Regions from separate parts of the Streptomyces spororaveus genome, predicted to be linked through region 3. Evidence: riboswitches for the same ligand, from Rfam matches in the RefSeq annotation. Region 3 holds a riboswitch; each other region holds the start of a gene.

What was found. Region 3 has a riboswitch for cyclic di-AMP ahead of Sspor_RS25925 (LysM peptidoglycan-binding domain-containing protein). Riboswitches for the same ligand answer to the same signal wherever they lie in the genome.
Region 1: linked by a shared signal. The riboswitch ahead of Sspor_RS10040 (LysM peptidoglycan-binding domain-containing M23 family metallopeptidase) and the one ahead of Sspor_RS25925 (LysM peptidoglycan-binding domain-containing protein) in region 3 are both predicted to bind cyclic di-AMP.
Region 2: linked by a shared signal. The riboswitch ahead of Sspor_RS13285 (M23 family metallopeptidase) and the one ahead of Sspor_RS25925 (LysM peptidoglycan-binding domain-containing protein) in region 3 are both predicted to bind cyclic di-AMP.

What each region holds. Positions count from the first base shown of each region.
Region 1 covers NZ_BNED01000005.1:1,599,828-1,607,029, reverse strand. The annotation lists gene Sspor_RS10045 (tyrosine-protein phosphatase) at 1-764, opposite strand, end outside; cyclic di-AMP (ydaO/yuaA leader) riboswitch at 1,080-1,255, shown strand; gene Sspor_RS10040 (LysM peptidoglycan-binding domain-containing M23 family metallopeptidase) at 1,258-2,217, shown strand; gene Sspor_RS10035 (SGNH/GDSL hydrolase family protein) at 2,381-3,166, shown strand; gene Sspor_RS10030 (MBL fold metallo-hydrolase) at 3,286-4,527, shown strand; gene Sspor_RS10025 (sensor histidine kinase) at 4,856-6,817, shown strand; gene Sspor_RS10020 (roadblock/LC7 domain-containing protein) at 6,856-7,202, shown strand, end outside.
Region 2 covers NZ_BNED01000005.1:2,375,827-2,383,028, forward strand. The annotation lists gene Sspor_RS13270 (bifunctional acetate--CoA ligase family protein/GNAT family N-acetyltransferase) at 1-399, opposite strand, end outside; gene Sspor_RS13275 (HPr family phosphocarrier protein) at 584-865, shown strand; gene Sspor_RS13280 (GntR family transcriptional regulator) at 1,160-1,837, opposite strand; gene Sspor_RS13285 (M23 family metallopeptidase) at 2,032-2,835, opposite strand; cyclic di-AMP (ydaO/yuaA leader) riboswitch at 2,849-3,007, opposite strand; gene Sspor_RS13290 (M16 family metallopeptidase) at 3,225-4,592, opposite strand; gene Sspor_RS13295 (M16 family metallopeptidase) at 4,613-5,974, opposite strand; gene Sspor_RS13300 (DNA gyrase/topoisomerase IV subunit A) at 6,259-7,202, shown strand, end outside.
Region 3 covers NZ_BNED01000005.1:5,199,683-5,206,884, forward strand. The annotation lists gene Sspor_RS25910 (globin domain-containing protein) at 1-174, opposite strand, end outside; gene Sspor_RS25915 (cytochrome P450 family protein) at 305-1,618, shown strand; gene Sspor_RS25920 (transglycosylase family protein) at 1,796-2,764, shown strand; cyclic di-AMP (ydaO/yuaA leader) riboswitch at 3,040-3,212, shown strand; gene Sspor_RS25925 (LysM peptidoglycan-binding domain-containing protein) at 3,216-3,941, shown strand; gene eno (phosphopyruvate hydratase) at 4,234-5,514, shown strand; gene Sspor_RS25935 (FtsB family cell division protein) at 5,614-6,102, shown strand; gene Sspor_RS25940 (DUF501 domain-containing protein) at 6,159-6,710, shown strand; gene Sspor_RS25945 (Ppx/GppA phosphatase family protein) at 6,707-7,202, shown strand, end outside.

The DNA.
Region 1 (7,202 bases), 3.6 Mb from region 3:
TCGAGGGTCTCGGGCGTCAGCCCGAGGCCCTCCGCCAGGTAGCGGTCCACCCCGCCCCAGATCTCGTCGATGGTGTCGAAGGCCGCCACCAGGTACTCGGCGCGGGCGTCGAAGAGCGGCGCGAGCAGCTCCATCACCTCGGGGGAGCGGGCGGACGCCGACTCGTCGGTGCGGCGCACGCGGTAGCGGCGGTGCGGGGCGTTCGACTCCAGGTAGTCCGCCACGATCGCCTCGCGCTCGACGCTCAGGGCGAGCAGGGTGACGGCGATCGACAGGCCGGCCCGGTCCTTGCCGGCCGCGCAGTGCATGAGTGCGGGGACGCTGTCCTCGGCGAGGGCGTGCAGGACCCGGCCGTGCTCGGCGGTGCGCTGCCGGATGATCCCGCGGTACGAGTTCGACATCCGGGCGGCCGCCTTGCCGTCGCCCAGGATCTCGCGCAGCTGGACGAGGTCGCCGTCGCGGACCAGCCGCCAGAACTCCCGCCCGTCGGCCGGGTCCGAGAGCGGGATGTTGACGTTCCGGACGCCGGGCAGCTCGACGTCCGGCCCCTCCAGCGCGTGGTCGGCACCGTTGCGGAAGTCGAAGACGGTGTGGAGGCCGAGCGAGGCCAGGAAAGCCACGTCGCTTTCGGTGGCATGTGCGAGATGTCCGCTTCGGAACAGTCGTCCCGCCCTGACCGTTCGTCCGTCAGAAGTCGGCAATCCGCCCACATCGCGGAAATTGCGCACTCCGGACAGCTCCGGCTCCTGTATCTGCTGGGTCAAAGCAACTCCTCCGCCACGTCGTGGGCCCTCTGTCCGAATTACACTGTTTGGCGCCAACTTGCCATATCCGGAGGCGAGATCGGGCACGTCCCCGTGAGCCAGATCATACGGTGACCGTGAGTGCCTGATCGCTAAGGGCGAATGGCCCCGTCGGAGCGGCTGTTGGCGCTGCCGAATGGACGGAGGGTGACGGTAATTCCGTCGGTCCCTCATGCCTGGTATTCCGTCAGGGAATTCATGGCTTGTTCCCTGTGGCCGCAAGGGATTACCTTCGCGATCGATCCGGGTGGACCGCCAAATCCTGCCGCCTCCCGGAAACCGCATCCGACCTATTCGTGCGGCAGGAGCGGGGGAACCAGGTAAGCCGCCGGCCCGGAGATCTTTTCGCCGGGACGGCTCGGGGTGAAGTCGTTCATGGCTCGTACATGTACGGCCGGACATCTCCAGTCCGAACCCGACAGCTCACCTCGCAGGCGCCGGAGAGGAATTCGTCATGCCTGCAAAGGGTAAGCACCGCCGTCCCAAGTCCCTCTCCCTTTCCCGCGGTTTCGCCGTCGCCGGAACCGGTGGCGCGGCCCTCGCGCTGCCGCTCATCGGTGCCGCGGGCGCGCACGCGGCCGGCGCCCCGGCCACCGCGACCGCGGTGACCCCCGCGGTCGCGCCGCAGGCCCCCGCCGCTCTCCAGGCGGCCCCCGCCGCCGTGCAGGCCGCGCCGACCGTCTACACCGTCGTGCCGGGCGACTACCTCTCCAAGATCGCCGCGCAGCGCCACCTGTCCGGAGGCTGGGAGCAGCTGTACGCCGACAACCGCGAGGCCGTCGGCAGCAACCCCTCGCTGATCCACCCCGGCCTGAAGCTGAACCTCGGCGGTCCGGGCGAGGCGGCGCAGTCCGAGGCCGAGGCGGCCCCGGCCCCGGAGGCCGACGCGGAGCCGGCCGCGCAGCCCGCGCCGAAGCCGGCCCGCAAGCAGGCCGAGCGGCCCGCCCCGGCGCAGCAGGCCCCCGCCGAGGCCCGGGCCGAGGCCCCCGCCGCCGCTCCGCAGTCGGGCGGCGGCTTCGTGGCCCCGGTCAGCGGCGGCATCTCCACCCAGTACAAGGTCGCCGGCAGCATGTGGTCCAGCGGTTACCACACCGGCGTCGACTTCATCGCGAGCATGGGCACCACCGTCAAGGCGGTCGGCGCGGGCACCGTGGTCTCCGCCGGATGGAGCGGCTCGTACGGCAACGAGGTCGTCATCCGCCACGCGGACGGCAAGTACTCCCAGTACGCCCACATGTCGCAGCTCTCCGTCTCCTCCGGCCAGAGCGTCACCGCCGGACAGGCCATCGGCCTCTCCGGCTCCACCGGCAACTCGACCGGCCCGCACCTCCACTTCGAGATCCGCACGACCCCGTCCTACGGCTCGGACATGGACCCGATCGCCTACCTCCGCTCCAAGGGCGCGAGCCTCTGACGGCACCCGCCGTCGGACCGCCGACCCGCGTGAGGCCGGGACCCGAGGGGGGTCCCGGCCTCACGTGTACTTATTCCTTATCTCCCACGTGGTACAGATCACGGTCCGTCAACCCCTCATTACGTTGGCGTAGGTTGCTTGCGGGAGTGAAGTATGGGTTCTCGTGGCAGCGACGACGACGAAACTCAAGACCATCGGCTCGTACGCGGCGATCGGGGACAGCTTCACCGAAGGCGTGGGGGACCCGGGACCCGGGGATTCTTATCTCGGCTGGGCGGACCGGCTCGCCGTGCTCCTGGCCGATCAGCGCGAAGAGCACGACTTCCGGTACGCGAATCTGGCGGTGCGGGGGAAGCTCCTCGACCAGATCGTGGCCGACCAGCTTCCGAGAGCCAAGGCCCTCGCACCGGACCTGGTGACCTTCTGCGCGGGCGGCAACGACATCATCCGGCCCGGCACCGACCCGGACGACGTGGCGGAGCGGTTCGAGGCGGCCGTGGCCGACCTCACCGGGGCCGTGGGCCACGTCATGATCACCACGGGCTTCGACACCCGGGGCGTGCCGGTGCTCAAGCACCTCCGCGGCAAGGTGGCGACGTACAGCGCGCACGTCCGCGCCATCGCCGACCGCTACGACTGCCCGGTGCTCGACCTCTGGTCGCTGAAATCCGTACAGGACCGGCGGGCCTGGGACGCGGACCGGCTGCACCTCTCACCCGAGGGGCACACGCGGGTCGCGCTGCGCGCGGCGCAGGTGCTCGGACTGGACGTGCCGGCCGACCCCGACCAGCCGTGGCCCCCGCAGCGGCCGCGCGGCTCGGTGGACGTGACCCGGGACAACATCCAGTGGGCGCGCGACCACCTCGTGCCGTGGATCGGCCGGCGGCTGCGCGGCGAGTCCTCCGGGGACCACGTGGAGGCGAAGCGGCCGGACCTGCTGCCGCTCTAGGGGGTGCCCGGCCCGGCGGGCGCGGGCGCGGGAGCCGGAAGCGGAATCCTTCGGGGCCGGTGTGCGTTGCATGGTCGTAGAGAGACGACCATTCTGACCCGATCCTCCCTGGAGGCGCTTTGACCGGCTCCCGTCCCTTGCGTCCGCGGCTGCGTGCCCTGCGGCCCGAAGCCTTCGGTGCGGACCCGTCCGGTGCCCGGCTGGAGCGGATCCGCCGCTCTCCGAACTTCGCGGACGGCGTGTTCCAGAACCCGGTCGGGGCCCGGAACAGGCCCTCGGGTTCGATGGCGGAGTTCGCCAAGATCTACTTCCACCGGGAGCAGCGGGTACGGCGCAGTCCCGCGGCGCCGATCCCGGTCCACCCGACGACCCTCGCGGACCTGGCGAAGCCGCCCGTGAGCGGCCTGCGGCTGACCTGGATGGGGCACTCCAGCGTGCTCGCGGAGATCGACGGGCGCCGGGTGCTGTTCGACCCGGTGTGGGGCGAGCGGTGCTCCCCCTTCCCCTTCGCCGGCCCCAAGCGGCTGCACCCGGTGCCGGTCCCGCTGGCCTCGCTGGGCGCGGTCGACGTCGTGGTCATCTCGCACGACCACTACGACCACCTCGACCTGCCGACGATCAAGGCGCTGGCCGGTACGGACACGGTCTTCGCCGTCCCGCTGGGCGTCGGCGCGCACCTGGAGCGCTGGGGCGTACCGGCCGAGCGGCTGCGCGAGCTGGACTGGAACGAGAGCACCGAGATCGCCGGCCTCTCCCTCACGGCGACCCCCGCCCGCCACTTCTGCGGCCGCGGCCTGCGCAACCAGCAGCACACCCTCTGGGCGTCCTGGGTCGTCGCGGGCGACGAGCACCGGATCTACCACAGCGGGGACACCGGCTACTTCCCCGGTTTCGAGGAGATCGGCGCCGCGCACGGCCCCTTCGACGCCACCATGATCCAGATCGGCGCGTACTCGGAGTACTGGCCCGACATCCACATGACGCCGGAGGAGGGCATGCGCGCCCACCTCGACCTGCAGGGCGGTACCCCCCGCGGCACGATGCTGCCGATTCACTGGGGCACCTTCAACCTGGCCCTGCACCCGTGGGACGAGCCGGGCGAGGGCACGCTGACCGCGTCGCGGAACACGGGCGCCGCCATCGCGCTCCCCATCCCGGGCCAGCCCTTCGAGCCGGGCTCGGCGGACGCGCCCGCCGAACCGTGGTGGCGGCCGTTCGTCGGCGGAAAGCCGGTGGGCGGTCGTGTCGACGGCCCCGCCTCGGTGCCGCCGCTCGCGGCGGGCGGAGCGGCGGCGACAGCCGCCCGGGTGGCCTCCACGGCCGTCGACGGACAGGAGAAGCAGGAGTCCGTCGGATCGTGACGACCGGCCCCTGACGGGAACCGGCCGCCCCGGCGTCCCGGGGCGGCCGGCCGCCGTCCGGGGGCGTCCGCGGCCCGCCGCGCGCCGTCCGGCAAGGAACCGGACGAGCGCCGGTGTCGGCGCGAACGGGACCGAGGGGGCGGTCCACCGGGTCCGACCGGCGCATTCGGGCTGCTGTGCGAGCGCTCCACCGGGAGCGGGAAGCACCCCCGCGAAGTTCGCCAACTGGCAGTCCGGGGTGCTGTGGTGGGGTCTAGCGTGGGTATTCGGTGATCAACACCGGGCCCCGGGAACGCTGGGGGCCGGGCCCCACGTACCGAGGACGCAGATGTCCGGACTCCGCGCAGCCCGCCACGCCCCGTCGAGACACGCCGTCACCGGTCCCGGCCGGCAGATACGTCCTCAGCTGGTGCGCGCCGCCGTACTGCCCACGCTCGCCGCGGGGCTCAGCGGCGCCGCCGCGGTGATCTTCACCCTTCAGCTCGGCGGGGGAGCCGGCGACCGCGACGCCCGGCTGTGGCCGGTGCTCACCGGCTGCGCCCTCCTGGTGGTGGGCGCCCTCGCCGCGGCCGTGCTCGGGGCCCAGCGCGCCGCCAAGGCCGTACGGGACCGGTGCGAGGCGCTGCGCCGCTCCAGCGTGCGCGGCCGGGGTGAGCTGCGTACGGCCGCCGACCGGCTGGAACGGGGCGAGACCCCGCCCCGCCCGGTACGCGGTGGCCCGAGTTCACCGCCCCCCGGCGCGGACCCGGCCGGGATGGACGAGTTCTGGCTGCTCTCCCAGGAGCTCCGCGGCGCCCGCGAGCAGGCGCACACGACCCTCCTGCGGCTGGCCGGACCGGCCGCCCCGACCGACAGCGAGCGCAAGGTCGAGGTCTTCGTCAACCTCGCGCGTCGCCTCCAGTCCCTCGTGCACCGCGAGATCTCGCTGCTGGACGAGCTGGAGGACACGGTCGAGGACCCGGACCTGCTCAAGGAGCTCTTCCACGTCGACCACCTCGCCACCCGCATCCGCCGGCACGCCGAGAACCTCGCCGTGCTGGGCGGCGCGTCGTCCCGCCGCCAGTGGACCAGGCCCATCGACCTCAGCGAGGTGCTCCGCTCCTCGGTCGCGGAGGTCGAGCAGTACACCCGGGTCAAGGTCGTGCCCCCGGCCGGCGCCAGCGTCCGCGGGCACGCCGTCGCGGACGTGGTGCACCTGCTGGCCGAACTCGTCGAGAACGCCACGGTGTTCTCCGCCCCCGACACCGACGTGGTGCTGCGTGCCGAGCGGGTCACCGCCGGGATCGCCGTCGAGGTGGAGGACCGGGGACTGGGCATGCCGGCCGAGGAGCAGCACCGGATGAACGCCCTGCTCGGCGACCCCGACCAGATCAGCGTCCGGCACCTGCTGGCGGACGGCCGGATCGGCCTGTTCGTGGTGTCGGCGCTGGCCCGCCGGCACGGGATCGCCGTCGAGCTCAAGTCGAACATCTACGGCGGTGTGCTCGCCGTGCTGGTGCTGCCGCAGGAGCTGCTGGGCGCCGAGGCGCCGACCGCGGCGGACGCGGCGGGGGGCTCGCGGGCCACCTCCTGGGGGACCGGGCTCGGGTCGGCGGGGCCGCCGCTGGAGCCCGTACGGATGCCGCCCCTGCCGACGCCCTCGCCGGAGCCCCGGCGGACGTTCGAGGGCCCGGGGACCGGGGCCCCGCACGAGCCCGAGCCGTACCCCACACCCGCACCCGCTCGTGGTCCCGATCCCGCTCGTGGCCCCGAACCCGCTCGTGCTCCCGAACCCGCAGCGCCGTCGCCGTCCGCGTCCGCGCCCGTCCCCGCAGCCCCGTCCGTGCCCCTGGCCGGCGCGGGCCCCCGGCCGGAACCCGGCGCGGCGACCCCGCCGGAACCCGTGCCGCACGCGGTTCCCCGGCCCCGCCCGGAGCCCCGGCCGCAGCCCCGTCCCGCGTCCCTGCCCGCGCCCCGGTCCGGGGCCGCGGACGGGCCCGGGGCGGTGGCCTGGTCGGCGCCCGTGGCCGATCCCCGGGTCGGGCCCGCGCCGGGTTCGCCGAACGGGGCGGTGGCCTGGTCGGCGCCGGCCCCGGCGCCCGAACCGCAGCCCGCGGCCGATACCGCTCCCGCCGCGGGTGACCGGCCGCGGCTGCCCCGGCGCCGCGCCCAGGAGCACCTCGCGCCCCAGCTGCGCGAGGCTCCCGCCCCCCGGCGGGCCGCGGACCCCGAGCAGCCCGTGCACGACCCCGGCCTGATGGCCGCCTTCCAACGGGGCTTCGGCCTCGCCCAGTCGGAGAACCAGGTATGACCCCGACCCCTCACCCCATCAGCAAGGAGCGCACCCCCATGGGCGGCGAAGTGGCGACGAAGACCGGCGGCCGGCTCTCCGACCTCGACTGGCTGCTCAGCGGCCTGGTGCAGCGCGTGCCGTACACGCGCAGCGCCGTACTCCTCACCGCCGACGGGCTCGTGACCTGCGTGCACGGGATGGACCCCGACAGCGCCGACCACATGGCCGCCCTCGCGTCCGGGCTGTACTCCCTGGGCCGCAGCGCCGGCTCCCGCTTCGCGAACGGCTCCGATGTCCGGCAGGTCGTGGTCGAACTGGACAGCGCGCTCGTCTTCGTCTCCGCGGCCGGATCCGGAACCTGCCTGGCCGTCCTCGCCGACCGGGAGGCCGACGCCGGGGTGCT
Region 2 (7,202 bases), 2.8 Mb from region 3:
GTGTTCGAGGAGGGCGGAGGCGACCCCGCGGCCCTGGTGGGCGTCCTGGACGAGGAAGGCGACCTCGGCCTCGTCGGCGGGCCCGGAGGCGGGCCGGCCGTCGGCGTCGATGCGGTCGTAGCGGACGGTGCCGATGAACTCCCCGCCGATGGTCGCGGCGAGGCCGACCCGGTCCACGTAGTCGTGGTGCGTGAAGCGGTGGACGTCGCGGTCGGAGAGCCGGGGGTAGGGGGCGAAGAACCGGTAGTACTTCGACTCGTCCGAGACCTGCTCGTAGAAGCTGACGAGCCGGCCCGCGTCCTCGGTGGTGATGGGCCTGATCCGGGCGGTGCCGCCGTCGCGGAGGACGACGTCGGCTTCCCAGTGGGCCGGGTACGAGGGGTCCGACTCGATGGTCATGGGCCTACCTTACGGCCGGATCGGGCCCTGAAGCGCTCGCGCGGCGCATAAGGCGATACGGGGCAAATCAGTGCAAGCTGGGGAAGGTCGAACGGCGGAAAATTCAGGCCGGAGGTAGGTCCGAGCATTCCGGGCGTCGTGAGAGACTGGTCTAGACAACCGTAAGAACCTGAAGGGCATCACCATGGCAGAGCGCCGCGTCAACGTCGGGTGGGCCGAGGGCCTGCACGCTCGTCCCGCCTCGATCTTCGTCCGTGCGACGACCGCCTCCGGCGTCCCGGTGACCATCGCGAAGTCCGGCGGCGACCCCGTCAACGCCGCCTCCATGCTGGCGGTTCTGGGCCTGGGCGCCCAGGGCGGCGAGGAGATCGTCCTCGCCTCCGAGGCCGAGGGCGCGGACGCCGCGCTCGACCGTCTCGCGAAGCTGGTCGCCGAGGGTCTCGAGGAGCTCCCCGAGACCGTCTGACCCTTCGGGTTCGACCGTTCGACCCCCCGCGCGAAGCCGCGGCCCCCGGACCGGGGGCCGCGGCTTCGCCGTTCCACGGGCCGGCCGCCGCCCCGGGCCCTGACGGACGCCCCCGCGGGAAACGGGAACCGGGAACCGGGGAAATACCGCCGGCCTCAAAGGGGTGCCACCCGGATTCCGCGCATGCCGAATTCAGCCGGGCTGGAATTCCGTACGGATAATGGGCCCGCCGCAGAAACCGACCGGCCGCGCACAGGGAATTCCGGCGGTCCCACCCTTTGTATACGGCTCCTGTTAATGCCGGCCGCTCGGCATGTTTACGGCAGGTTGCGAAGTGCTCACCGCCGGGCGGAGCCGCAGCCGGTGCGCGCCCACCGCCCGGTCGGTGTGGAGCGCGGTCAGCGCCCGCGCCCGCTCGGCGTCGCCGCGCGCCACCCCGTCCACGATCGCCCCGTGCTCCGCCCAGGACTCCGCGGGCCGGACCGGCGCTTCCACCACGTACATCCACGCGATCTTGTGCCGCAGCTGCGTGAGCAGCGCGATCAGGCCGGGGCTGCCGGAGGACTGCGCGAGCGTCTCGTGGAACCAGCCGCCCAGGGACCGCAGGTCCTCTCCCTGCCCCCGCCTGGCCCGCTCCTGACCCAGCCTGACCAGCCCGCGCAGCACCTTGAGGTGCGCGTCGGTGCGCCGCCGGGCGGCTCTCGCGGCAGCCAGCGGCTCCAGGAGCATCCGCAGCTCCAGCAGGTCCGCGGCCTCCTGCTCGGTCGGCTCGGCCACGCAGGCCCCCGCGTGGCGCCGTGTGGTCACGAACCCCTCGGACTCCAGGGTCCGCAGGGCCTCGCGGACCGGGACGCGCGAGACCCCGTACCGGCGGGCCAGCACCTCCTCGGTCAGCCTTCCGCCCGGCTCGAACACCCCGGAGACGATGTCGTCGCGGATTGCTGTGCATACCGCGTGCGCAGGAATACGCAAGACCGAACCTCCGCCTATTTCCGACTGCCAGCCTCATTGCACGCACATGCGCGCGCTGCGACTCTATTGCAACACAGAATAATTTCCGAGAGCGGCCGGAAATCCGAAACATTTGCACAAAGACGCAACATACGAAGACCCCGGCTCGGGGAGCCGGGGTCTTCGATGAAGCGGTGAGGCGGTGCGCGCCGGGGTCAGACGCTGACGCCGTGCGAGCGCAGGTACGCGATCGGGTCGATGTCCGAACCGTACTGCGAGCCCGTGCGGGCCTCGAAGTGGAGGTGCGGGCCGCTGGAGTTGCCGGTGGAGCCCGACAGGCCGATCTGCTGGCCGGGGGTGACCTGCTGGCCGACGGAGACGTTCAGCGAGGTCATGTGCCCGTACTGGGTGTACGTACCGTCGTTGTGCTTGATGACGACGTTGTTGCCGTACGCCCCGCCCCAGCCGGCCTCGACGACGGTGCCGAGACCCACCGCGTGGACCGACGTGCCGGAGGCGGCGTGGAAGTCGATGCCCGTGTGGCTGCCGGAGGACCACATGCCGCCGCCCGCGTGGTACTGCGTGCTGACGTACGAGCCGTCCACCGGGGCGACGAAGGTGTTGAGGCGCTTGCGCTCCTCCTCGCGGGCGGCGCGCTCGGCGGCCTCGCGCTCGACCTTCGCCTTGGCCTCGGCGACGCGCTTGGCCTCGGCGGCCCGCTGCTTCGCGTCGGCCTCGGCCTGCGCCTTGGCGGCGTCCTGCTCGGCGACGCGGTGCTGGGACTCGGCCTGGTCGGCGATGTCACCCGCGAGGTCCTCGGCGACGACCACGGCGCCCAGGCCGTTGTCCTGGCCGATGGTGCTGCTGTGGTTGTCCGCGGCGAAGGCCGGGGCGGCGAGGGAGCCGACGACGCCCGTGGTGGCGATCGCGGCGATACCGGCGTAACCGGCGGTCTTCTTGCTCAGGCGGCTGGAACCACGGTGCTTACCGGAACCAGCGGGACGACTGCCAAACGCCATGAAGGGTTTGATCCTTTCCTTCCTTCTCGCCTACCGGGTTAGCTGACGGGTTCGGAGCAGGAAGGTCTCCTACGGGCCTCCTCTTGCGAGGGGGTCCGATTCACCCCAGGGACTCATGTGGGTCCCCGGCTCCCCAGGCTCGCGCCTGACGGGGACTCGGCGATCGCTGCCCGGTGCCGCGGGTGCGGCGGGCACAACTGACGGACAGCACGGCCGACGCTAGGCGGATCATCAGTCAATCGCCAAACAGACGCGGCTTTTTGTTGCGTACGCCACACCGCATACAAGCAACCTCACCACTAAACAGACAAAAGGGGTTCTGGTGACCAAGTCACCAGAACCCCTTGCTGAAACCTTCAGCCGGCCCTCAATCGGCCGTCGTCCGACGGTCAGTTGGAGACGACCGTCACCTCTCCGATCCCGAGGGCCCGCACGGGCTCCTCGATGACCGCCGCGTCGCCCACCAGGACGGTGACCAGCCGGTCCGCGGGGAAGGCCTGGACGACCGCCGTGGTCGCCTCCACCGTCCCCGTCGCGGCGAGCTGGGCGTACAACTGCGCCTGGTAGTCGTCCGGCAGCTCCTGCTCGACCTGGTCGGCGAGGGTGCCCGCGACCGAGGCCGCCGTCTCGAACTTCAGCGGGGCCACGCCCACCAGGTTCTGCACGGCCACATCGCGTTCGGCGTCGGTCAGACCGCCCTCCGCGAGGGTGCGCAGCACCTTCCAGAGGTCCTCCAGCGCCGGCCCGGTGTTCGGGGTGTCCACCGAGCCGCTGATGGCGAGCATCGAGGCACCCTTGCCGTCCGCGGTGGAGCGCAGCACCTGGCCGAAGGCGCGTACGCCGTAGGTGTACCCCTTCTCCTCGCGCAGCACCTTGTCCAGGCGTGAGGTGAGGGTGCCGCCCAGGCAGTACGTGCCCAGCACCTGGGCCGCCCACACCCGGTCGTGGCGGTCCGCCCCGATCCGGCCGATCAGCAGCTGCGTCTGGACCGCGCCGGGCCGGTCCACGATGACCACGCGGCCGGTGTCGTCCGCGGTCACCGGCGGGACCGGCAGGGCCGCGGCGGTGTTGCCCGTCCAGGTGCCCAGGGTGTCCGCGAGCACGGCGTCCAGGTCGATGCCGGTCAGGTCGCCGACGACCACCGCGGTGGCGGTGGCGGGGCGTACGTGGGCCTCGTAGAAGGCGCGTACGGCGGCCGAGTCGATCCGGGCGACCGTCTCCTCGGTGCCCTGGCGCGGCCGGGACATCCGCAGGGTGGCCGGGAAGAGCTCCTTGGAGAGCTGCTTGGCGGCGCGGCGCTGCGGGTTGGCCAGCTCGTGCGGGATCTCGTCGAGCCGGTTGCGCACCAGGCGGTCGACCTCGGCGTCGGCGAAGGCCGGGGCGCGCAGCGCCTCGGCGAGCAGACCCAGCGCCTTGGGCAGCCGGGAGGCCGGGACCTCCAGCGAGACCCGCAGGCCCGGGTGGTCGGCGTGGGCGTCCAGGGTGGCGCCGCAGCGCTCCAGCTCGGCCGCGAACTCCTCGGCGGAGTGCTTGTCGGTGCCCTCGGAGAACGCCCGCGCCATGATGGTCGCCACGCCGTCCAGGCCCTCGGGCTCGGCGTCGAGCGGGGCGGCGAGGTTGACCTCGACCGCGACGACCTGCTGGCCCGGCCGGTGGCAGCGCAGCAGGGTCAGCCCGTTGGACAGCTGTCCGCGCTCGGGGGCCGGGAAGGCCCACGGCTGCGGCTCGCCGGCCTGCGGCTGCGGGTGGAAGGTCATCGTGACGGCTGCCGTGTCGCTCACTGCTCCGCCCCCTCGTTCTCGTCGGAGTCGTCGGACTCTTCGTGCTGGTCGGACCCGTCGGCCGCGAGCGGCTCGTAGACGAGCACCGCGCGGTTGTCCGGGCGCAGCCTGGCCGCGGCCACGGCCTGCACCTCCTCGGCGGTGACGTCGAGGACGCGCTGGACGGCGGTCAGCGCCAGCTGCGGGTCGCCGAACAGCACCGCGAAGCGGCACAGTTCGTCGGCGCGCCCGGCCACCGTGCTCAGCCGGTCCAGCCACTCGCGCTCCAGCTGGGCCTGGGCGCGCTCCATCTCCTCGGCCGTCGGGCCCTCGGCGGCGAACCGCGCGAGCTCCTCGTCCACGGCCGCCTCGATGGCGGGGATCTCGACCCCGCTGGAGGTCTTGACGTCCAGCCAGCCCAGAGAGGGCGCCCCGGCCAGGCGCAGCATGCCGAAGCCGGCCGCTACGGCCGTCTGGTCGCGGCGGACCAGGCGGTTGTGCAGCAGCGAGGACTCGCCGCCGCCCAGGATGGTGAGCGCCACGTCGGCGGCGTCGCACTCGCGGGTGCCGTCGTGCGGCAGCCGGTAGGCGGCCATCAGCGCACGCGCCGGGACCTCCTCGACGATCTCCTCGCGCAGCTGCTCCCCGATGACGTCGGGCAGCGAGCCGTCGCGGGGCGGCTGCTTGCCGTCGTGCGCGGGGATGCTGCCGAAGTACTTCTCGACCCAGGCGAGCGTCTTCTCGGGGTCGATGTCCCCGACGACCGACAGCACCGCGTTGTTGGGCGCGTAGTACGTGCGGAAGAAGGCGCGCGCGTCCTCCAGGGAGGCGGCGTCCAGGTCGGCCATGGAGCCGATCGGGGTGTGGTGGTACGGGTGGCCCTCGGGGTAGGCCAGGGCGGTGAGCCGCTCGAAGGCCGTGCCGTAGGGGACGTTGTCGTAGCGCTGGCGGCGCTCGTTCTTGACGACGTCGCGCTGGTTCTCCATGGACTCGTCGTCCAGGGCGGCCAGCAGTGACCCCATCCGGTCCGCTTCCAGCCAGAGCGCGAGCTCCAGCTGGTGCGTCGGCATGGTCTCGAAGTAGTTGGTGCGCTCGAAGCTGGTGGTGCCGTTGAGGGAACCGCCGGCGCCCTGGACCAGTTCGAAGTGTCCGTTGCCGGGTACGCTCGCCGACCCCTGGAACATCAGGTGCTCGAAGAGGTGAGCCAGGCCGGTGCGTCCCTTGACTTCGTGGCGCGAGCCGACGTCGTACCAGAGGCAGACCGCGGCGACCGGGGTCAGGTGGTCCTCGGAGAGCACCACGCGCAGGCCGTTGGCCAGCCGGTGCTCGGTCGCTGTCAGGCCGCCGGAGCCGGCCTGGGCTGTGGCCGTGTGACCCATGGGCATGTGGTCCCTTCGATCGCGATGCAGAGATTTCTTATCGACCTGCCACTGTATGCAAGCGCGCCGACCGCCGGATAAGTTCCCGGGTCACTCCCCGCACTCCGTCCAGGGGACCCCCGGGGTCGGAGTCGGCGTTGTCGGTGCGTCGGGCCACAATGGTCCGCGTCGTACCCTCGCCGGACACGACAAGAGCGCCGGACCCCGGCCAGACCAGCCAGACCCAGCCAGACAGCCCGCCAGACACCCAGCACACCCCATTTTGGTTAAGGAGCCGCGCAGCGATGGCCCGCCGCAGCACGAAGACCCCGCCGCCGGAGGATTTCGAGGAGAAGATCCTCGACATCGACGTCGTCGACGAAATGCAGGGCTCCTTCCTCGAGTACGCGTACTCGGTGATCTACTCCCGTGCCCTGCCCGACGCCCGGGACGGCATGAAGCCGGTGCACCGGCGCATCGTGTACCAGATGAACGAGATGGGCCTGCGCCCCGACCGCGGCTACGTGAAGTGCGCCCGTGTCGTCGGCGAGGTCATGGGCAAGCTGCACCCGCACGGTGACGCGTCGATCTACGACGCCCTCGTGCGCATGGCCCAGCCCTTCTCGATGCGGCTGCCGCTGGTCGACGGCCACGGCAACTTCGGCTCGCTCGGCAACGACGACCCGCCGGCCGCGATGCGTTACACCGAGTGCAAGATGGCCGACGCCACCTCGCTGATGACGGAGTCGATCGACGAGGACACGGTCGACTTCACCGCGAACTACGACGGCCAGGAGCGGGAACCGGTGGCCCTGCCCGCCGCGTACCCGAACCTGCTGGTCAACGGCGCGTCCGGGATCGCGGTCGGCATGGCGACCAACATGCCGCCGCACAACCTCGGCGAGGTCATCGCGGCCGCCCGCCACCTCATCCGGCACCCGCAGGCGGACCTGGAGGCGCTGATGCGCTTCGTGCCGGGTCCCGACCTGCCCACGGGCGGCCGGATCGTCGGACTCTCGGGCATCAAGGACGCCTACGAGAACGGCCGCGGCACGTTCAAGATCCGCGCGACGGTGGCCGTGGAGGACGTGACGGCGCGCCGCAAGGGCCTGGTCGTCACCGAACTGCCCTTCACGGTCGGCCCCGAGAAGGTGATCGCGAAGATCAAGGACCTGGTCGGCTCGAAGAAGCTCCAGGGCATCGCCGACGTGAAGGACCTCACCGACCGCTCGCACGGCCTGCGCCTGGT
Region 3 (7,202 bases):
GTGGGCGATCAGGTGGGTGAGCGCGGCGAAGAGCCGGTCCCGCTGGCGTTCCATCTCGTGGAGGGAGTCCGGGAAGAGGGCGCGGACTCCGGGGTTGTGCCAGAAGAGGTGGGAGTAGAAGAACTTGACGGCGTGCTCGGCCCGCCTCTCCACCACCGCGAAACTGCTCTTCAAGATCCTGACATCCACAAAACCGAAAGTAGGAATGCCGGAGAAGTTCAGGTCAAGGGATGGCCGATCTACGGACAGCCGCGGCGAACCGCCCATATCGGATGGTGGTTCGGCGCCGGGATACGGTCATCAGGTGCACGAGCAGACCTCCGGAACCCCCGCCGAGACCCCCGCGGACACTCCCGCCGACACCCCTTCCGCCGAGGGCCCCACCCTCTTCGACTGGGAGTTCGCGACCGACCCCTACCCGGCCTACGCCTGGCTGCGCGAGCACTCCCCGGTGCACCGCACCAAGCTGCCCAGCGGGGTCGAGGCCTGGCTCGTCACCCGGTACGCCGACGCCCGCCAGGCCCTCGCCGACCAGCGGCTCAGCAAGAATCCGGCGCACCACGCGGAGCCCGCGCACGCCAAGGGCAAGACCGGGATCCCGGGGGAGCGCAAGGCGGAGCTGATGACGCACCTGCTCAACATCGACCCGCCGGACCACACCCGGCTGCGACGGCTGGTGTCGAAGGCGTTCACCCCGCGCAGGGTCGCCGAGTTCGCGCCGCGGGTGCAGGCGCTCACCGACCACCTGATCGACGCCTTCGCGGAGAAGGGTGAGGCTGATCTCATTCACGAGTTCGCCTTCCCGCTCCCCATCTACGCCATCTGCGAGATGCTCGGGGTCCCGCGCGAGGACCAGGACGACTTCCGCGACTGGGCCGGCATGATGATCCGCCACGGCGGCGGTCCGCGGGGCGGGGTGGCCCGGTCGGTGAAGCAGATGCGGACCTATCTCGGTGAACTCATTCACCGCAAAAGGGATGATCTGGGTGATGACCTGATCTCCGATCTCATCCGGGCGAGCGATCACGGCGACCATCTGACCGAGGGTGAGGCCACCGCCATGGCTTTCATCCTGCTTTTCGCCGGTTTCGAGACCACCGTGAACCTCATTGGCAACGGGGTCCACTCCCTCTTCATGAACCCCGGGCAGCGCGAGCGCCTCCAGCTCTCCCTCGCCGCCGGGGAGAGCGGTCTGCTGGCCACCGGGGTGGAGGAACTGCTGCGCTACGACGGGCCGGTGGAGCTGGCGACGTGGCGGTTCGCCACCGAGCCGCTGACCCTCGGCGGGATGCCGATCGAGGCCGGCGATCCGGTCCTGGTCGTCCTCGCGGCCGCCGACCGGGACCCGGAGCGGTTCGCGGACCCGGACACCCTCGACCTCTCCCGGACCGACAACCAGCACCTCGGATACGGTCACGGCATCCACTACTGCCTCGGCGCTCCGCTCGCCCGGCTCGAAGGACAGACCGCGCTCGCGACTTTGCTGACGCGTCTGCCCGATCTGGAACTGGCCGTTCCACCCCAAGACCTGCGCTGGCGCGGGGGGTTGATCATGCGGGGGCTGCGCACTCTTCCCGTTCGATTCGCGGCTCAAAACACTTGCGCGAAAGCTGATTAAAAGTCAGCTTCGGCTTGAACTTGTGACAATCGTTCGAAGGCCGCTAGGTTCTGCCGTTACCCCGCTGTTATATGCGAAAGGTGATCGCTCATGCTCTCCGGGAACGGCCGTCACAGACGCCCCCGCCAGGTCCCCGCGCTGGTTGTCACAGCAGGAGTCACTGGCTCAGCGCTGGCCATGCCGCTGTTGGCCGCCACCAGCGCCACCGCCGCCGACACGTCCACGTGGGACAAGGTCGCCGAATGCGAGAGCGGCGGCTCCTGGAGTGCCAACTTCGGCAGCGGCGCCTACGGCGGGCTCCAGTTCACCCAGGAGGAGTGGCAGAGCGCCGGCGGGCTCGAATTCGCCGAGCGCCCCGACCTGGCGAGCCGATCCCAGCAGATCGCCGTCGCCGAACGGGTGCTGAGCTCGACGGGACCGCAGGCGTGGCCGCTGTGCGCGGCCTCGGCCGGGCTGGACCAGCAGGGCCCCGCGGCGCAGGTGGACCCCGGTCTGCCCGGCGGCAAGGGCCCGCTGGCCCCCGCGCCGTCCCGCCCGGACGACGCCGTTCCGTCCACCGGGGGCGGCAAGCCGTCCACGGACTACGGGTCGCCGACCCCGGCTCCGGCTCCGAGCCCGTCCAGCACCCCGTTCCTCATCCCGGACGCCCCGTCCATCGGACTGCCCGTCATGCCCGCCCCGGACGCCCCGACGACGCCCCCGGCCACCCCGACGACCCCGACCCAGCCGGGCGACCCGACCCAGCCGGGCGACCCGACGCTCACGCCGACGCCCGTCGACCCGACGGCGCCGACGCTGCCGGTGGACCCGACCGCGCCGCCCACCACCGCGCCCGTCACGCCCGGGCTTCCCCCGGTCAGCACGACGGCCCCCGCGACCCCGGAGGTCCCGCAGACCATCGGCGCCACTCCCGTCGAGGGCAGCGGCAAGCACCGCGGTGCGGCGGCGGCCGAGCCGTCGGCCCTGCCTGACGTCTCGTCGGACCCCGTCTACACGGTCCAGGCGGGCGACAGCCTGGCGACCATCGCGGATGCCAAGGGCGTAAAGGGGGGCTGGAACGGTCTCTACCAGGCCAATGAGAAAGTCATCGGCGAGGACGCCGACCTCATCAAGCCCGGCCAGAACCTGGACCTAACTCCGCAATAAGGACAGTTCAGTTATCCGGAAAGAGTCGAATGTCGGATTTCTGTAAGTGAGACATGCGTCTCTTCCGGTCAGCTGGCGTGTCTCGCTCCGGGGCTTCCGCAAACCCCGCCCTCACCTGCGCAAACGCCCCTGAAAGGAGCGCAAGTAGGGCCGTTTCTCCCCGATGTTCCTCGTTGAACATCGGGGAGAGACCTGTCTACCTTCTGAATCGCTCGCCACCGCGAGCTCCTTCGACCGCATCGCCGAATCCTGCCGGCGGACGGAGGGAACAGTCGTCGCGTCAAGCGCCGAAGGCAGGAGCGGGGGAACCAAGGTAGGTGCCGGGAGCGGCCGTTGAGAGACGGTCACGCCACCGGCTTGGGGTTAAGACGTGCGCTAGGTCGCACGGCCGGGCAACTCACTCGCCCGAACCCGACAGCTCACCTCGTAGGCGTCGGTGAGGAGAAACTCCATGCTGCTTTCCGGCAAGGGCAAGCACCGTCGCGGTACTGCAATCGAGCGGTCTGTCCGGATCGTCACGCTCGCCGGTGTGGCCGGTGTGGCCGTGGCCGCGCCCCTGATGGCCGCGGGCACCGCCAGCGCCGCCACCTCGTCCGAGTGGGACAGGGTCGCGCAGTGCGAGTCCGGTGGCAACTGGGCCATCAACACGGGCAACGGCTACTACGGCGGTCTGCAGTTCTCGCCGTCCACGTGGGCCGGGTACGGCGGCAAGTCGTACGCCCCGCAGGCCAACCAGGCCTCCAAGGCGCAGCAGATAGCCGTCGCTGAGAAGGTCCTCAAGAGCCAGGGCAAGGGCGCCTGGCCGTCCTGCGGCAAGGGCCTGTCGAACTCCTCCTCCGCCGGTGGCGGCTCCGAGACCCCGGCGTCGAAGCCGCAGTCCAAGCCCCAGTCGAAGCCGCAGCCGAAGGTCGAGACCAAGAAGGCCGAGACCAAGGCCGCGCCGAAGAAGGAGACCAAGCGCTCCGAGGCTCCGACCACCCGCTCCGAGCGCGCCGAGGCCCCGGTCGCGCCGAAGACCGGCAACGGCTCGTACGAGGTCAAGCCGGGCGACACCCTGGGCACCATCGCCGAGGCCAACGGCGTCAAGGGCGGCTGGCAGCAGCTCTTCGAGCTGAACAAGGACATCGTCTCGGACGCCGACCTGATCTACCCGGGTCAGAAGCTGAAGCTCAGCTGAACACCGCGGCAGAAGCCGCAGGAACACGTACGGGGCGTCAGCTGACCCCGTGCAGGATTTCCACCGCCCGGCGCGTGCTCCACGCGCCGGGCGGTGCCGCGTTCGCCCCCCGAAGCCCGATGATCAAGCGATGTATGTCCCGGAAGAGGGGTATTCGGTCCCTTTTTCGTCCCAGGGTCCGGGCGGTCGGGCGGCCGAGTCCCCGGATCCGGTTAGGCTCTAGGCGGCAAGGCCATCCCACGGCCTGACACGCCACCGCACACTCAGCGTCACATCCCAGAAGGAGATGCTCGTGCCGTCCATCGACGTCGTCGTAGCCCGGGAAATCCTGGACTCCCGAGGCAACCCCACGGTCGAGGTCGAGGTGGGCCTCGACGATGGCAGCACCGGCCGTGCTGCAGTTCCGTCCGGCGCCTCCACCGGTGCATTCGAGGCCATCGAGCTGCGTGACGGTGACCCCGACCGTTACTTCGGCAAGGGTGTCGAGAAGGCCGTCCTCGCCGTCATCGAGCAGATCGGCCCGGAGCTCGTCGGCTACGACGCCACCGAGCAGCGTCTGATCGACCAGGCCATGTTCGACCTGGACGCCACCGACAACAAGGGCTCGCTCGGCGCCAACGCCATCCTCGGCGTGTCCCTGGCCGTCGCGCACGCCGCGTCCGAGGCCTCGGACCTCCCGCTCTTCCGCTACCTCGGCGGTCCGAACGCGCACCTGCTGCCCGTTCCGATGATGAACATCCTCAACGGTGGGTCGCACGCCGACTCCAACGTGGACATCCAGGAGTTCATGATCGCCCCCATCGGCGCGGAGTCCTTCTCCGAGGCGCTGCGCTGGGGTGCCGAGGTCTACCACACCCTCAAGAAGGTCCTGCACACCAAGGGCCTCTCCACCGGCCTGGGCGACGAGGGCGGCTTCGCCCCGAACCTGGAGTCGAACCGCGCCGCGCTCGACCTCATCATCGAGGCCATCAAGCAGGCCGGCTACACGCCGGGCACGGACATCGCGCTCGCGCTCGACGTCGCCGCGTCCGAGTTCTACAAGGACGGCCAGTACGAGTTCGAGGGCAAGTCCCGCTCGGCCGCCGAGATGACCGACTACTACGCCGAGCTCGTCGAGGCGTACCCGCTGGTCTCCATCGAGGACCCGCTCTTCGAGGACGACTGGGACGGCTGGAAGACCATCACCGACCGCCTCGGCGCGAAGGTCCAGATCGTCGGTGACGACCTGTTCGTCACCAACCCGGAGCGTCTGGCCCGCGGTATCGAGGAGGGCTCCGCGAACGCCCTGCTCGTGAAGGTGAACCAGATCGGTTCGCTGACCGAGACCCTCGACGCCGTCGAGATGGCCCAGCGCAACGGCTTCAAGTGCATGATGTCCCACCGCTCCGGTGAGACCGAGGACGTCACCATCGCCGACCTCGCCGTCGCCGTGAACTGCGGTCAGATCAAGACCGGCGCCCCGGCCCGCTCGGACCGTGTCGCCAAGTACAACCAGCTGCTGCGCATCGAGGAGATCCTCGACGACGCCGCGGTGTACGCGGGCCGCAGCGCCTTCCCGCGCTTCAAGGGCTAATCACCCCCCTGAGGGGCTGGCCTCCGTACGTCCCCGCACTCGGTCCCGTACCGTGTGCGGGGACGTATTGCGTAGCGCGTACCTAGGGGAGGCGGACCAATGGCCGGGAGCCGGGATCGGTTCTCCACCTTCTCCACCGCGACGAGGCTCAAGCAGCTCGGTGAGCGGACCGCCGCCCACGTCTACCGGTCGCAGTCGCGCCGTCAGGTCCGCCGCAGCCGGCTCACCGGCCGCGCCGCGCTCCTGGTGCTCGTCCTCTGTACGCTGGTGGTCGCCCTCGCGTATCCGATGCGTCAGTACGTCTCCCAGCGCTCGGAGATCGCGAAGCAGCAGCGGGCCGCCGCGGCCGCGCGGGACCGCCTGGAGCGGCTCCGCGACGAGAAGGCCCGCTGGCAGGACGACGCCTACGCGGAACAGCAGGCGCGCAAGCACCTGCACTTCCTGCGCCCGGGGGAGATCGGCTACATCATGAGCGACCCCGGGGCCCAGCCCCCGCAGCCGCACCGGACCGGCCAGGCCGGCTCCGACCGGCCCTGGTACTCCAACGTCTGGGACGGCGTCGACAAGGCCGACCGCCCCGGCGAGTGATCCGTACCGCCGTACCGCAGCACCCATCCACGAGAACGAAGAGACTTCCTCCAGGCATGCAGACGCCCCCGCCCCAGACCGACCGGACCGAGCCGACCGACGCGGACATCGAGGCGTTCGAGCAGCAGCTCGGCCGCCCGCCGCGCGGGCTGCGCGCCATCGCGCACCGCTGCCCCTGCGGGCAGCCGGACGTGGTGGAGACCGCCCCCCGGCTCCCCGACGGCACCCCCTTCCCGACGCTGTACTACCTGACGTGCCCGCGCGCGGCCTCCGCGATCGGCACGCTGGAGGCCAACGGCGTGATGAAGGAGATGCAGGCCCGGCTCGCCGAGGACAAGGAACTGGCCGCCGCCTACCAGGCCGCCCACGAGGACTACATCCAGCGGCGCGACGCCATCGAGGTGCTCCAGGGCTTCCCGAGCGCCGGCGGCATGCCGGACCGGGTGAAGTGCCTGCACGTGCTGGTCGGCCACTCCCTGGCCGCCGGCCCCGGGGTGAACCCGTTCGGCGACGAGGCCCTGGCGATGCTGCCGGAGTGGTGGGCCAAGGGCGCCTGCGTCACCCCCTGCGGGGAGAAGAAGACGGACGACGAGGAGCAGCGGGCGTGACCCGGGTCGCCGCCGTCGACTGCGGTACGAACTCCATCCGGCTGCTCGTCGCGGACTGCGACCCGGCCACCGGCGAGCTGGTCGAGCTGGACCGCCGGATGACCATCGTCCGGCTGGGCCAGGGCGTGGACCGGACCGGGCGCCTGGCGCCGGAAGCGCTGGAGCGCACCTTCGCCGCCTGCCGCGAGTACGCGGGGGTCGTCAAGGAGTTCGGCGCGGAGCGGGTGCGCTTCGTGGCGACCTCCGCCTCCCGGGACGCCGAGAACCGGGCGGACTTCGTCCGGGGCGTCCTGGACATCCTCGGGGTCGAGCCCGAGGTGATCTCCGGTGAGCAGGAGGCGGAGTTCTCCTTCACCGGCGCCACCAAGGAGCTCACGGCGCACGAGCACCTGGAGCGGCCGTTCCTGGTGGTGGACATCGGCGGGGGCTCGACCGAGTTCGTGGTCGGCGAGGAGCACGTACGGGCCGCCCGGTCCGTGGACATCGGCTGCG